DNA from 2 places in the Brevundimonas subvibrioides ATCC 15264 genome. Region 2 is predicted to be linked to the other one. Evidence: predicted binding sites of a transcription regulator. Region 2 holds the regulator's gene; the other holds the start of a gene.

Region 1 (7,213 bases), 370 kb from region 2:
CGGAGATCGCGCCGGACTGGGTGCATCCGGTGGGGGGAAAGACAGCCGACGAACTGCTAAGTGTAGCGTCCGTTGCCGCTGACGCGCTTCCACTCAGATGAGGCCGTGGAAGCTGAGGTCGCAACTGCTTTGGCATAACCTTGTTGAGGCAAGGTGGGTTTTACTGATTGGAGCCGCCATCGCCAGCGTGATCGCGATCAGTCTCATTGCCAGCATGTCTCAAGGCCCGAACTACGACATCTTCGGCAATCGGCATTCCTACGACCCCGCTGCAGTCTGCAGAACCTATGGCGAAGGGGGAACGGTCTGCGCTCCGGCCTCACCAGAGGTGCAGAAATATCGAGAGGCTCAGAAAGAGCGGCGCGAGACATAGCGAGGCTGATCGCCGCAAAACCGCCCCTGTGGCGTTGCACAAACGCCTCCCCATCTGTATGCAACGCGGTTCTCCCCCCGCCCGAGGTAATTCATGGCTCGCGTCACTGTCGAAGATTGCATCCAACGGGTGCCGAACCGGTTCGGCCTCGTCCTGCTGGCCGGGAACCGCGCCCGCGCGATCGCCAATGGCGCGCCGCTGACCCTGGATCGCGACAACGACAAGAACCCGGTCGTCGCCCTGCGCGAGATCGCCGACGAGACCGTGGTCCCCGCCGAACTGCTGGAGACCGTCGTGGTCGCCCTGCAGCGCGTCGACGAGCGCACGGAAGCCGAGGACGAGGCGGAAATCGTCGGTCTGCTGGCCGAGCCGCAGCACATGAACATGGCCGAGGCCGAACTGATCCGCGCCCTGCAGAGCGACCGGGACGGCGGGCAGGAGGAGCGGTACTGACGGCCCAACCCGCCAACGGTATCACGATCCTCCCGGCGCGGTCCGGTCCGACCCCGCCGCCGACTACCATTGCCAATGACGTCGTATCGCCGCCCGTGGAAACACCGGCGGCGAAACGCATTCCGGTCCTGCGCCAGTTCGAGCTGATCGAGGCGGTCAAGGCCTATGACCCCACCGCCGACGAGGCCCTGCTGAACCGGGCCTATGTCTATGCGATGAAGATGCATGGCTCGCAGCTGCGGGCCTCGGGCGATCCCTATTTCGCGCATCCGATCCAGGTCGCGGGCATCCTGACCGACTACCGGCTGGATACCGCCACCATCGTCACCGCCCTGCTGCACGACGTGGTCGAGGACACCTCCGCCACCCGCGACGACATCGCCCGCATGTTCGGCGAGGAGGTCGCGGTCCTCGTCGAGGGCGTGACCAAGCTGAGCCGGCTGGAGCTGCAGGCCGAGCACACCCGCCAGGCCGAGAACCTGCGCAAGTTCATCCTCGCCATCTCCAGGGACGTCCGCGTCCTGCTGGTCAAGCTGGCCGACCGTCTGCACAACATGCGGACGCTGAAATACGTCAAGCCCGAGAAGCGCGAGCGGATCTCCAGAGAGACGCTGGAGGTCTATGCGCCGCTGGGCCGGTCGATCGGCATCCATTCGATCGCCTCCGAGCTCGAGGAACTGGCGTTCGAACACCTGAACCCCACGGCCCGGACCGCCATCGAGCGGCGGCTGGAGGCGCTGAAGCTGGAGCACGGCGGGGCCACCGAGACGGTCGCCGCCGAATTCCAGCGGGTCCTCAGCGAGGCGGGCATCAAGGCGCGGGTCTATGGCCGCCAGAAGACGCCCTATTCGATCTGGCGCAAGCTGCAGCGGAAGTCCGTCGGCTTCTCGTCGCTGTCCGACATCTACGGCTTCCGCGTCCTGGTCGAGGCCGAGGACGAATGCTACCGCGCCCTGGGCGTCATCCACCGCGCCTGGCCGATGGTGCCCGAGCGGTTCAAGGACTTCATCTCGACGCCCAAGTCGAACAATTACCGCTCGCTGCACACCACGGTGGTCGGCCCGGCCGGTCTGCGCATCGAGATGCAGATCCGCACCGAGGCCATGGATCGGGTGGCCGAGGACGGCGTGGCCGCGCACTGGGCCTACAAGAACAAGTCCTACGGCTTCGACCAGGCGGCCATGGAGGCCGAGGGCGGCCGCGACCCGCTGCAGAACCTGCGTCACCTGGTCCAGGTGATCGAGCACGGGGAGGGGGGCGAGGACTGGGTCGAGCACGCCAAGCTGGAGATGTACCTGGATCAGGTGTTCGTCTTCACGCCCAAGGGCACGCTGATCACCCTGCCGCGCGGCGGCATGGCCCTGGACTTCGCCTATTCGGTCCACACCGAGGTCGGCGACACGGCTGTGGGCGTCAAGATCAACGGCGAGCTGAAGCCGATGCGCACCGCGCTGCAGAACGGCGACGTGGTCGAGATCATCCGCGGCAAGAAGCGCGAGGCCCCGGCCGACTGGCGCAGCCTGACCGTCACCGGCCGGGCCCGGTCCGCCATCCGTCGCCACATCCGCTCATCGGAACGCGACGAGTTCTACAAGCTGGGCAAGACGACGCTGGAGCAGGCCCTGATCCGGGTCGGCAAGTCGCTGGCCGACGTGTCGCTGAAATCGGTGGTCGAGACCCTGGCCACCGGCACGCAGGAAGACCTGTTCGACGCCATCGGCCGTGGCCGCCTGCCGGCCAACAAGGTGGTCGAGATGCTGTTCCCGGCGCTGAAGGGCACGCTGAACACCGGCCAGGAACGCCGCAAGATCGCCGACGACAAGGCGCGCATGTTCGTGCGCGGCGGCGGCCTGACACCGGGCGTCAGCATTCACTTCGGCCCCTGCTGCACCCCGGTGCCCGGCGACCGCATCGTCGGCATCCTGGAGCCGGAAAAGGGCCTGACCGTCCACGTCATCGATTGCCAGAAACTGGCGGATTATGCCGACGACGACAGCGTCTGGCAGGACCTGCAGTGGACGCCCCAGGCCGAACAGGGCGCGGTCGGCACCGCCCGCCTGCGGGCCACGATCAAGAATGCGCCCGGCGTCCTGGGCCAGGTCGCCACCGTCATCGGCGAGGCCGGCGGCAACATCCTGAACCTGAAGATGGCCCACCGGCAGTCCGACTTCTTCGACGTCGACCTCGACGTCGAGGTCGCCGACGCCAAACACGCCACCAGCATCATGGCCGCGCTGCGGGCGAACCCCAGCGTGGATACGGTCGAGCGGTCGCGGGGGTAGGGCCTACTTCTTGCCCGGCTGGGTGAAGGGCGAGGTCCCCACCGACACGGCGGGCTTGGGCTTCTCGGCCTTGGGCTTGCGGGCTTCCTTGTTCGACTTCACTTGACCCTTGGCCATCGCCGGTACTCCACACAGGCACCGCCGGAGCGGCGATGCGATGGCTCCACCCTAGACCTTTCCACAGCGCGCGTCCCACAGGCTGTTGACGAGAACAAAAAGCCAACATAGAACAATACCGGAACACGCAATCTGGGGATAAGCCGATGACACGGGTGGTTCGGGAAACTCTGTCGCTTGCATCGTGCGGCGGCTTTGTCTGGATGGTCTGGCAGGTCGCCCTGTTGGCGAGATGAGTCGCCTCCGGCCTGACATCGAGGTTCAGGCCATCTCCGATACGCCCGCACAGACCGGTTTCGTCCACCTGAGGGTCCGCTCGGCCTATTCGCTGCTGGAAGGCGCGATCAAGGCGGGCAAGGTCGGGAAGCTGGCTGCGGACGCGGGGATGCCGGCGGTCGGGGTCGCGGACCGGGTCAATCTGTTCGGGGCGCTGGAGTTCTCTGAGGCCGCCAAGTCGGTGGGGGTCCAGCCCCTGATCGCCTGCGCCCTGCCGGTGACGGGCATCGGCGGCAAGCGCACCGAGCGCTGGGCCAAGGTGCCGACCGTGGTCCTGATCTGCCAGGACGAGCCGGGCTGGCGGAACCTGTGCGCCCTGTCGTCCTCGGCCTACCTCGACGCCGGCGACGAGGAGCCGAACGTGACCTGGGATCAGGTCGTGGCCCATTCGGCCGGTCTGATTCTGCTGTCGGGCGGTCCGGACGGACCGGTCGATCCCCTGTTCGTCCAGAACAAGCCGGCCGAGGGCGCCAGGGCCCTGGCGGCGATGGCCGGGGCGTTCGGCGATCGTTTCTATGTCGAGCTGCAGCGGCATGGCCGGCCGGACGAGGCGGCGGCGGAGCGCGGTCTGGTCGAATGGGCCTATGGCCACGACGTGCCCTTGGTGGCGACCAACGACGTCCACTACGCCCGTCAGAACCAGGCGCGGTCGCACGACGCCCTGCTGTGCATCGCCGACGGGGCCTTCACCGGTCAGGAGGACCGCCGTCGGATCACCGACCAGCATTTCTTCCGGACGGCGGCGGAGATGCGGACCCTGTTCGCCGACCTGCCCGAGGCCTGCGACAGCACCATCGAGATCGCGCGGCGCTGCGCCTTCCTGGTCAAGACCCACCCGCCCATCCTGCCCCGCTTCGACACGGGCGACGGCCGGACCGAGCCCGACGAGCTGATGCACCAGGCCCGCGAGGGGCTGAAGGCGCGGCTGAAGCTGGTCACCCCGTCGGCGCCCGAGGCCGACTACTGGACCCGGCTGGAGTGGGAGGTCGGGATCATCACCCAGATGGGCTTCCCCGGCTATTTCCTGATCGTGTCGGACTTCATCAAATGGGCCAAGTCGCACGGGATCCCCGTGGGGCCGGGCCGGGGGTCCGGGGCCGGGTCGCTGGTGGCCTGGGCCCTGACCATCACCGATCTGGACCCGCTGCGGTTCGGCCTGCTGTTCGAGCGGTTCCTGAACCCCGAGCGGGTCTCCATGCCCGACTTCGACATCGACTTCTGCCAGGAGCGGCGGGAAGAGGTGATCACCTACGTCCAGGAGCGCTACGGCAAGGACCGGGTCGCCCAGATCATCACCTTCGGCACGCTGCAGGCGCGGGCCGTGCTGCGCGACGTCGGCCGGGTGCTGCAGATGCCGCTGGGCCAGGTGGATCGCCTGGCCAAGATGATCCCGAACAACCCGGCCAACCCTACGACCCTGGCCCAGGCGATCGAGATCGAGCCGCGTCTGCGCGAGGCGCGCGACGCGGACCGGGCGGTGGCCACCCTGCTGGAAACGGCGCTGGAGCTGGAGGGGCTGTACCGCAACGCCTCGACCCACGCCGCCGGCATCGTCATCGGCGACCGGCCGCTGGTCGAGCTGACGCCCCTGTATCAGGACCCGCGCTCGGACATCCCGGCCACCCAGTTCAACATGAAATGGGTCGAGCCCGCCGGTCTGGTGAAGTTCGACTTCCTGGGTCTGAAGACCCTGACGGTGCTGGACCGCGCGCACGGATACCTGTCGCGGCGGGGCGCGGCGCAGGACTTCAACCTGCTGCCGCTGGACGACGGCAAGACCTATGAGCTGATGGCCTCGGGCCAGACGGTCGGTGTGTTCCAGCTGGAATCCCAGGGCATGCGCGACACCCTGAGGAAGATGCGCTGCGGCTCCATCGAGGAGATCACCGCCCTCATCTCGCTGTACCGGCCCGGGCCGATGGAGATGATCGACACCTATATCGACCGCAAATTCGGGCGGGCCGAGGTCGACTATCTGCATCCGTCCCTGACCGAGGTCCTGACCGAGACGTACGGCGTCATCATCTACCAGGAACAGGTGATGAAGATCGCCCAGATCCTGGCGGGGTACAGCCTCGGGGAGGCCGATCTTCTTCGCCGCGCGATGGGCAAGAAGAAGAAGGAGGAGATGGATTTCCAGAAGGCGCGCTTCATCAAGGGCGCCTCCGAGAAGTCCGTGCCGGAACAGCAGTCGGACTCCATCTTCGAACTGGTGGCCAAGTTCGCCGGCTACGGCTTCAACAAGTCGCACGCCGCCGCCTATGCGCTGATTTCGTACCAGACCGGCTGGCTGAAGGCGAACCATCCGGTCGAGTTCTTCGCCGCGTCGATGAGCCTGGACCTGTCCAACACCGACAAGCTGGCGGTCTTCTATCAGGACGCGCGCAAGTTCGGCGTGCCGGTGCGCGCGCCCGACGTGAACACCTCGTCCGCCGACTTCGACGTGACCTGGGAGGAGGGGACTGGCGCGGTGCTCTATGCTCTGGGCGCGATCCGCAACGTGGGCCTCGAGGCCATGAAGCACGTCGTCGAGGTGCGCGAGACCGGCGGCCGGTTCGCCGACATCTTCGACTTCCTGGAACGGGTCGATCCGCGGGCCGTCAACAAGCGGGCGCTGGAGGGGCTGGCCAAGGCCGGGGCGTTCGACTCGATCCATCCCAACCGGCGTCAGCTATTCGAACAGGCCGACACCCTGATGGCCTATTGCCAGAGCGTGGCGGCGGACCGGACCTCGTCGCAGGTGTCGCTGTTCGGGGCCGACCAGGCGGGGGCGTCGCGGCCGCGGCTGAAGAGCGTCGAGCCCTGGGTGGGGCCGGAACGGCTGGACCAGGAGCTGTCGGCCGTCGGCTTCTACCTGTCCGGCCACCCGCTGGAGGACATGGAAGGGGCGCTGCGCCGGAAGCGCGTGACCTTCGTCGCCGAGGCCGTGCAGCGCGCGGAACAGGGCCACGACGCCTTCATGATGGCCGGCGTGGTGCGCCGGCGTCAGGAACGGGCCAGCGCCAAGAACGGCGAGAAGTTCGCCTTCGTCACCTTTTCCGATCCGACGGGTGAGTTCGAATGCCTGTTTCCGCCCGAACAGCTGAGGAAATGCCGCGACCTGCTCGAGGTCGGCTCGGCCCTGATGGTCCGGGTCCGCGCCAAGTCGTCGGACGGAGAGGTCCGGTTCTTCGGTGACGACTGCTCGCGGCTGGATGCGCTGGTCGACGACTCGACCGTGGGGCTGCGGGTCCACGTCTCGGCGCGGACGACCGATCCCGCCGCCATCCAGGCCCGGCTGGCGCGCGCCCTGGCGCAGGGCAAGGGCGGGGAGATCACCCTGATCGCCTCGCTGGACGGGCGGCGCGAGGTCGAGATGCGGCTCCCGGGCCGGTACCGGCTGGACGGGGCGCTGCGGGGGGCGCTGAAATCGGCCCCCGGCGTGCTGATGCTGGAAGAAGCCTGATGCGCCCCGGGGCCGCTGTCCGGGCAGCCCTGTCGTCCCTGATCCTGATCTGCGCCCTGTCGGCCGGCGGATGCGCGTCGCTGGGGGCGACCTCTGCCTCGTCTGCTGCAGGCGACAGCCACCGGACCCTCGCCGCCATCCTCGACGAGCCCGGACTGGCCGGCACCCGGTGGGGAATGATGGCGATGACCCTCGACGGTCAGGTGCTGGTCGACATCCGCGCCGACGACCGCTTCAGCCCCGCGTCCAACACCAAGATCTTCACCA
Region 2 (7,213 bases):
CGCCGTGCGACGGGCCCCACAGGCAGGCGATGCCCGCGGCGATACAGGCGAACGGGTTGGCGCCCGACGAACCCGCCAGGCGCACCGTCGAGGTCGAGGCATTCTGTTCGTGGTCGGCGTGGAGGGTGAAGATCCGGTCCATGGCGCGGGCCATCTTCGGATCGACGACATAGTCCTCGGCCGGGACGGCGAAGCACATGCGCAGGAAGTTTTCGGCGTAGTTCAGGTCGTTGCGCGGCGACACGAAGGGCTGGCCGATGTGGTATTTGTAGGCGCGGGCCGCGATCGTCGGCATCTTGGCGATCAGGCGGATGGCCGAGATGTCGCGCTGCACCGGATCATGGATGTCCAGGCTGTCGTGATAGAAGGCCGACAGGGCGCCGACGGCCCCGACCATGATCGCCATCGGGTGCGCGTCGCGGCGGAAGCCTTCGAAGAAACGGTCGAACTGCGCGTGCAGCATCGTGTGGCGGGTGACGACGTTCTCGAACGCCTCATACTCCGCCGCCGTCGGCAGTTCGCCCTTCAGCAGCAGGTGGCAGACTTCGATGAAGTTCGACTTCTCGGCCAGTTGCCCGATCGGATAGCCGCGGTGCAGCAGAACGCCGGCATCGCCGTCGATGTAGGTGATCGCGCTCTCGCAGGCGGCGGTCGAGGTGAAGCCGGGGTCGAAGGTGAAGGCGTCGGTCGCCGCGTACAGTTTGCGGATATCGATGACGTTGGGTCCGGTCGAGCCCGAAAGGACGGGCAGGTCGACGGTCGTGTCGTTGTAGGTCAGGGTCGCCGATCCGGCGGATTTGGAGGCTTCGGTCATCAGGCGCCCTTGCGATGGTGTTCGGACCGGACGGGAGAACCCGGCCCGCGATGGTAGTCCACGGTCATCTAGTCTGTTGCAGCGCATCATCCAAGCGGCCGAGCGATTCTTCGCGCCCGAGGGCCGACAGGGTCTTGGCGATGTCCGGCGAGACCCCGTCCCCGGTCAGGGCGGCCCGGACGGCCGGTCCGATCTTGCCGAATCCCACCGCCTCTTCCTCGGCAAAGGCCTTGAGCTCGGCCTCCAGGGCGAAGACGTCCCAGCTGGCGAACAGCCGCAGCCGGTCCCGGAGCCGCGCGATTCGCTCGCCGGAGTCGCCGGCCAGCAGGGGCAGGGCCTTCTCGAAGATCTGCAGCGGCCGTCGCCGCAGCACGAAGCCGGTCTGGTCGGCCAGTTCGAGCACGGTCCGGGCCCGGTCCTTGACGAAGGGCATGGCCTGCAGAAGCCGGGATTCATCGTCCTCGGCCAGGGCGTGCCCACGCGTGAGGTGCGTGTCCAGCACGGCCTTGGCCAGCCGGTCATCGTCGGCCATCCGCATCCAGTGGGCGTTGACGTGGGCCAGCTTGTCGAAGTCCAGCCTTGCCGGGGCCTTGCCGACGCCGTCGAGGCCGAACCATTCGCGCGCCTGGTCGTCGCCGAACAGCTCGTCGTCGCCATGGGCCCAGCCGAGACGGGCCAGATAGTTGCGCATCGCCTCGGGCAGATAGCCCATCTCGGCATATTCGTGGACCGCCTGGGCCCCGTGTCGCTTCGACAGTTTCGCACCGTCGGGGCCGTGGATCAGCGGGATGTGGGCAAAGGTCGGACGGGGCCAGCCCAGGGCGTCATAGATCAATGATTGACGAGCGGCGTTGTTCAGATGGTCGTCGCCGCGGATGACATGGGTGACGCCCATGTCGTGGTCATCTACGACGACGGCGAGATTGTAGGTGGGGGCTCCGTCGGACCGTAGCAGAACGAGGTCGTCCAGATCCTCGTTGCCCCAGCTCACCTCGCCCTGAACGGCATCGGAGACGACCACGCGGCCGGGCAGGGGACGGCGGAAGCGGACGACGTGCGGCCGGGACAGGTCGTCGACCGTGGGCTCGCGGTCGCGCCAGGGCGATTCGAAGGTCGTGCGGGCGGCCTTGGCCTCGTCACGCAGCCGGCCGGTTTCCTCGGCCGAGGTGAAATCGCGGTAGGCGGCCCCGAGCTCGAGAAGCTGATCCACCACCTCGCGATGGCGATCGGCGCGGGCGTGCTGGAAGACCGGCTCCTCGTCGGCGAACAGCTCCAGCCAGCTGAGGCCATCGAAGATCGCCTTGACCGCGTCGTCGGTCGAACGCTCGCGGTCCGTGTCCTCGATGCGGACGAGGAACTTCCCGCCGCGACCTTTCGCGTAAAGGTAGTTGAAAAGTGCCGTTCTTGCGCCGCCTATGTGCAGATAGCCGGTCGGCGACGGGGCGAAGCGGGTGACGACTTGGGGGTCGGAAGAGGAGGTCATGGGGGGCGTGTCCGGACGGGCCGCCCTTATACCGCCCGACGCCGCAAAGCCCAGCCCACTGCGCGATCGGTTCTTCGCCTGGATCGCGGACGAAGCGCGCGCGCAGTCCCTGCGCTGGCGGCTGCTGGCGCCGGTGGCCTTCGGCGGCGGGGCCGCGATCTATTTCGCGCTCAGGAGCGAGCCGCCACTGTGGCCGCTGGCGGTCGCTGCGGCGGTGACCGGCGCGACCTGGCTGGCGGCGCGGAGGCGCGGGACGGGACGGCGCGTGACCCTGCCCCTGATGCTGCTCGCCTGTCTTGCCTGCGGACTGGCGGGCGCAAAGGTCCGAAGCGACCGGGTGGCCGCACCGATCGCGCCGGCGATGGCCGAACCGACGGTGATCGAGGGCTGGGTCGTCGACGTCGACAGTCCGGGTGACCGGGGACATCGGGTGGTCGTCGCGCCCGTGCGCATCCGGGGTCTGGCTCCCGAGGCCACGCCGATCCGGCTGCGGGCGACGGTCAGGGGCGATCCGCCGGTGCCGGGCTCGGCCATCCGGCTGTTCGCCATCGTGAACCCGCCCCCGCCACCGGCCAGCCCGGGTGCCTATGACTTCGGACGCGGGGCGTGGTTCGAGCGGCTGGGCGGGACGGCCTTCGCGCTGGCGGAGACGCGGTCGACCATCCTGCCGACAGCGCCCTGGAGCCTGCGGATGGCAATGCGGGTCAATGCGATCCGGTTCGGGCTGGCCCAGCGAATCGTCCACCGGCTGGGCGAGCGGACGGGCGGCATCGCGGCGGCGATGACGACCGGCCACGAGACCTGGATCCAGCGCGACGATCTGGACGCTATGCGCGATTCCGGACTGGCGCACATCCTGTCGATCTCGGGCCTGCACATGGCCATCGTGGGCGGGTTCGCCTTCTTCCTGGTGCGGTTCGGCGTGGCGGCCTGGCCTTGGCTGGCGCTGAGGGTCTCGGGAAAGAAGGTGGCGGCGGTCGCGGGCGTGGTCGCGGTGTGGAGCTATCTAATCCTGTCCGGTGCGCCCGCCCCGGCCGAGCGGGCGGCGATCACGGCGTCCATCGCGTTCGCGGCCATCCTGCTCGATCGGCAGGCGATCAGCATGCACGGGCTGGCGGTCGCGGCCATGGTGGTGCTGATCCTTCAGCCCGAGGCCATCGTGACGCCCGGCTTCCAGATGTCGTTCGCGGCGACGGCGGCGCTGGTGGCCCTGACCGAGGCCTGGCCGCCGCGGACGCGGGAACTGTCGGTGCCCTGGCCGATCGCGCTGTTCCAGTCGGCGCGACACTGGCTGGTGGTCGCGGTGACCGCCAGTCTGGTCGCGGGCGTGGCGACCGGACCGTTCGCCATCCAGCACTTCAACCGGACGGCCGTATTCGGTCTGATCGCCAATCTGGCGACCTCTCCCATCGCGGACTTCATCATGATGCCGGCGCTGGCGTTGGGCGCGCTGCTGGAGCCGATCGGGCTGGGCGGACCGTTCCTGTGGGTGGCGGGCCGGGGGGTCGATGCGATGCTGGCGGTCGGGCACTGGGTTTCAGGACTGCCCGGTGCGGTCCAGACCATCGCCAGCGCGCCGGACTATGTGCTGCCGATCTCGTTCCTGGGGGTGCTGTTCGTCTGCCTGTGGCAGGGGCGGTTGCGGTGGGCCGGACTGCCGTTCGTCTGCGCCGTGCTGATCTGGCCGCGAGCCCCGACGCCGACGGTCTGGATCGGGGACGGAGGGACCAATGCGGCCTTCAGCCGGAGCGGTCAGGCGGTCGTGATACGGCCGGGCGTGCGCGAGTTCGCCACCGACCTGTGGTCGCGGCGGCGGGGACTGACGCTTTCGGAACGGGCTGAGGAGGGCTGGCTCTGCGAGCGGTATTCGTGCGCGCCCGTCAGCGGCACGGCACCCGTCGCCGTCTGGTGGGGCACGACCGCACCGGACCCCGAAGCTCTGACGGTCCTTTGCGAATCGGCACCTCTGGTCAGCGTGCGGGCGACGGTGTCGGCCTTGCCCGAGGCCTGCGACGGCCGGCTGGTGCTGGATGGGGTCGACCATGCGCGTGGCGGTGCCGTCGAGCTGTGGCGGACGCCGCAGGGGTGGCGCGCGGTCTGGTCAGCGGACGTCCGGGGCGACCGGCCGTGGAGCCGGATGCCACCGACGCCGGCGTCGACTCGGTCCGTCAGTGATACTGGCGGATGAGTCCGACCAGCTTGCCCTGGACCTCGACCTGATCCGGACCGAAGATGCGGGTCTCGTAGGCGCGGTTGGCGGGCTCGAGGGCGATGGAGTTGCCCTTCTTGCGCAGACGCTTGAGCGTCGCCTCCTCGCCCTCCACCAGGGCGACCACGATCTCGCCCGACGAGGCGGTGTCGACGCGTTTGATGACCACCAGATCGCCATTGAGGATGCCAGCCTCGATCATCGAATCGCCTTCGATCTCGAGCATGTAGTGCTCGCCGGCCCCCAGCATCGCCTCGGGCACCGAATAGCGACCGTGGTCCTGCTGGATCGCCGCGATGGGCACGCCCGCGGCGATCTTGCCGACCAGGACCAGTTCGCGTGTGTCGTTGGCGGGCTCGGCCGCGCGGGGACGACCGCCGCCCTCGATCACGTCTGGGCGGAAGGGCTGTCGGCCCCGGACCGGGCCGGTCGTCGCCTGTTCCGGCAGCTTCACGACTTCGAGGGCCCGGGCACGATGGGCGAGGCGGCGGATGAAGCCGCGTTCCTCCAGCGCCGTGATCAACCGGTGGATGCCCGACTTGGACGCCAGATCCAGAGCCTCCTTCATCTCGTCGAACGAGGGGGAGACGCCGGTCTCCTTGATCCGCTCATGGATGAACATCAGGAGTTCGTGCTGCTTTTTCGTCAGCATGGTGGGAATCGCCTTCAGAACAAGTCGTGAACCGTTGTCGATGTTCTGTAAGTGTTCTTGCCTAATGTCAACTTAACGGGAAACGGGCTCCAGCAGCGCGATCGTCGCCGCCTCGACGTCCGACTGCCGCATCAGGCTTTCCCCGACCAGAATGGCGCGGGCACCGGCCGCCGCGACCTCCGCCACGTGTCCAGCCGTGAAGATGCCGCTTTCGGCCACCAGCAGGGCACCGGCGGGGGCCATGGCGGCGTAGCGGGCCGTAGCCCCCAGATCGACCTCGAAGGTGCGCAGGGACCGGTTGTTGATGCCGATCAGGTCGCCGCCCAGATCCACGGCGCGGGCCATCTCGGCCTCGTCATGGGTCTCGATCAGGGCGTCCATGCCGAAGCGGCGGGCCTCGGCGAGGAGCTCTGCGGCCAGGACGTCATCGACCATCGACAGGATGATCAGGATGGCGTCGGCGCAAAGGGCGCGGCTCTCGGCGACCTGCCAGGGATCGACGAGGAAGTCCTTGCGCAGGCAGGGCAGGGCGGTCGCCGCGCGGGCGGCGCCCAGATAGGCGTCATGACCCTGGAAGCTGGGTTCGTCGGTCAGGACGGACAGGCAGGTCGCGCCGCCCGCCTCATAGGCCCGGGCCAGGACGGGCGGATCGAAGTCGGCGCGGATCAGGCCCTTGGACGGGCTGGCCTTCTTGATCTCGGCGATCAGGGCGGGGCGGCCGTCGTGCGAGCGTTTGCGCAGCGCGGCCAGAAAGCCGCGGGGCATGCCCGCGACCATGGCCAGCGATTCGATCTCGGCCAGCGGGCGGGCGGCCTTGCGCTCGGCGACCTCGACCCGCTTGTAGGCGGCGATCTGTTCCAGGATGTCGGTCATGGGGCCTCGACGGGCTCGGGCGCGGAGGTGATGGCGGCCAGTCTGGACAGCGCGGTGCGGGCGGCTCCGTCGTCGATGGCGCGGGCGGCGAGGACGACGCCGTCCTTCAGGTCCCCGGCCTTGTCCGCCACGACCAGGGCCGCGGCCGCGTTCAGCAGGACGACGTCGCGATAGGGCCCGGTCGCCCCGTCCAGCAGGGCGGTCAGGGCCGCGGCATTGGCGTCGGCATCGCCGCCGCGCAGGGCCGCGATGTCGGCGCGGGGCAGGCCTGCGTCTTCGGGGGTGACGGTGAAACGGCGGACGGCACCGTCCTTCCATTCGGCGACCTCGGTCGGGCCGGTCGTGGTCAGTTCGTCCAGACCCTGGCCGTGGACGGTCCAGGCGCGGGTGGCCCCGAGGTTGCCGAGCACCTGGGCCAGAGGCTCCAGAAGGCGCGGGTCGTAGACGCCCATGACCTGACGGCGGGCGAGCGCCGGGTTGGACAGGGGGCCCAGCAGGTTGAACACGGTGCGGAAGCCGATCTCGGCGCGGATCGGCCCGACGTGGCGCATGGCCCCGTGATAGTGGGGCGCGAACAGGAAGCAGATGCCGGCCTCGTCCAGCGCCCGCTTCTGGCGCTCCGGCCCGGCGGTCAGGTTGACGCCCAGGGCCGACAGCACGTCGGACGAGCCGGACCGCGAGCTGAGCGCGCGATTGCCGTGCTTGGCGACCTTCAGGCCGGCACCCGCGAGGACCAGGGCGGCGGCGGTCGAGATGTTCCAGGTATGCTGGCCGTCGCCCCCGGTGCCGCAGGTGTCGATGACCTCGTACGGCTGGTCGAAGGGGCTGGCGGCGGCCCGCATGGCGCGGGCGAAGGCGGTGATTTCGTCCACCGTCTCGCCCCGGATACGCAGGGCGGTGACGGCGGCGGCGACCTGGGCCGGGGTCGGCTCGCCGCGCAGGCAGGCGGCGAAGAAATCGCCGGCCTCGGCCTCGCTCAGCGTCTGGCCGTCGACCAGCCGGGCCAGCAGCGGCTTGAAACCCTCGGACACGGCCTCAGACCATGGCCAGGCGTTTGACGCCCGCCAGATCGAGGAAGTTGGCCAGCAGGGCGTGGCCGTGTTCGGTGGCGATGGATTCGGGGTGGAACTGGACCCCGTGGATCGGGAGGGCGTGGTGCTGCACGCCCATGATCTCGCCGTC

The links. Region 2 encodes LexA, which represses DNA repair genes until DNA is damaged. Its sites were predicted from a motif close to ATGTTCNCNANNTGTTCT; they were not measured.
Region 1: a site for LexA is predicted at 3,317-3,334, ahead of dnaE (DNA polymerase III subunit alpha). Genes of this name have one in related genera too.

The regions. Positions count from the first base shown of each region.
Region 1 covers NC_014375.1:2,517,591-2,524,803, reverse strand. The annotation lists gene folK (2-amino-4-hydroxy-6-hydroxymethyldihydropteridine diphosphokinase) at 1-101, shown strand, start outside; gene rpoZ (DNA-directed RNA polymerase subunit omega) at 467-826, shown strand; gene BRESU_RS12480 (RelA/SpoT family protein) at 922-3,108, shown strand; gene BRESU_RS17700 (hypothetical protein) at 3,112-3,225, opposite strand; gene dnaE (DNA polymerase III subunit alpha) at 3,494-6,946, shown strand; gene dacB (D-alanyl-D-alanine carboxypeptidase/D-alanyl-D-alanine endopeptidase) at 6,946-7,213, shown strand, end outside.
Region 2 covers NC_014375.1:2,145,473-2,152,685, reverse strand. The annotation lists gene gltA (citrate synthase) at 1-814, opposite strand, end outside; gene gltX (glutamate--tRNA ligase) at 879-2,297, opposite strand; gene BRESU_RS10645 (ComEC/Rec2 family competence protein) at 2,296-4,485, shown strand; gene lexA (transcriptional repressor LexA) at 4,466-5,158, opposite strand; gene trpC (indole-3-glycerol phosphate synthase TrpC) at 5,231-6,031, opposite strand; gene trpD (anthranilate phosphoribosyltransferase) at 6,028-7,062, opposite strand; gene BRESU_RS10625 (anthranilate synthase component II) at 7,067-7,213, opposite strand, start outside.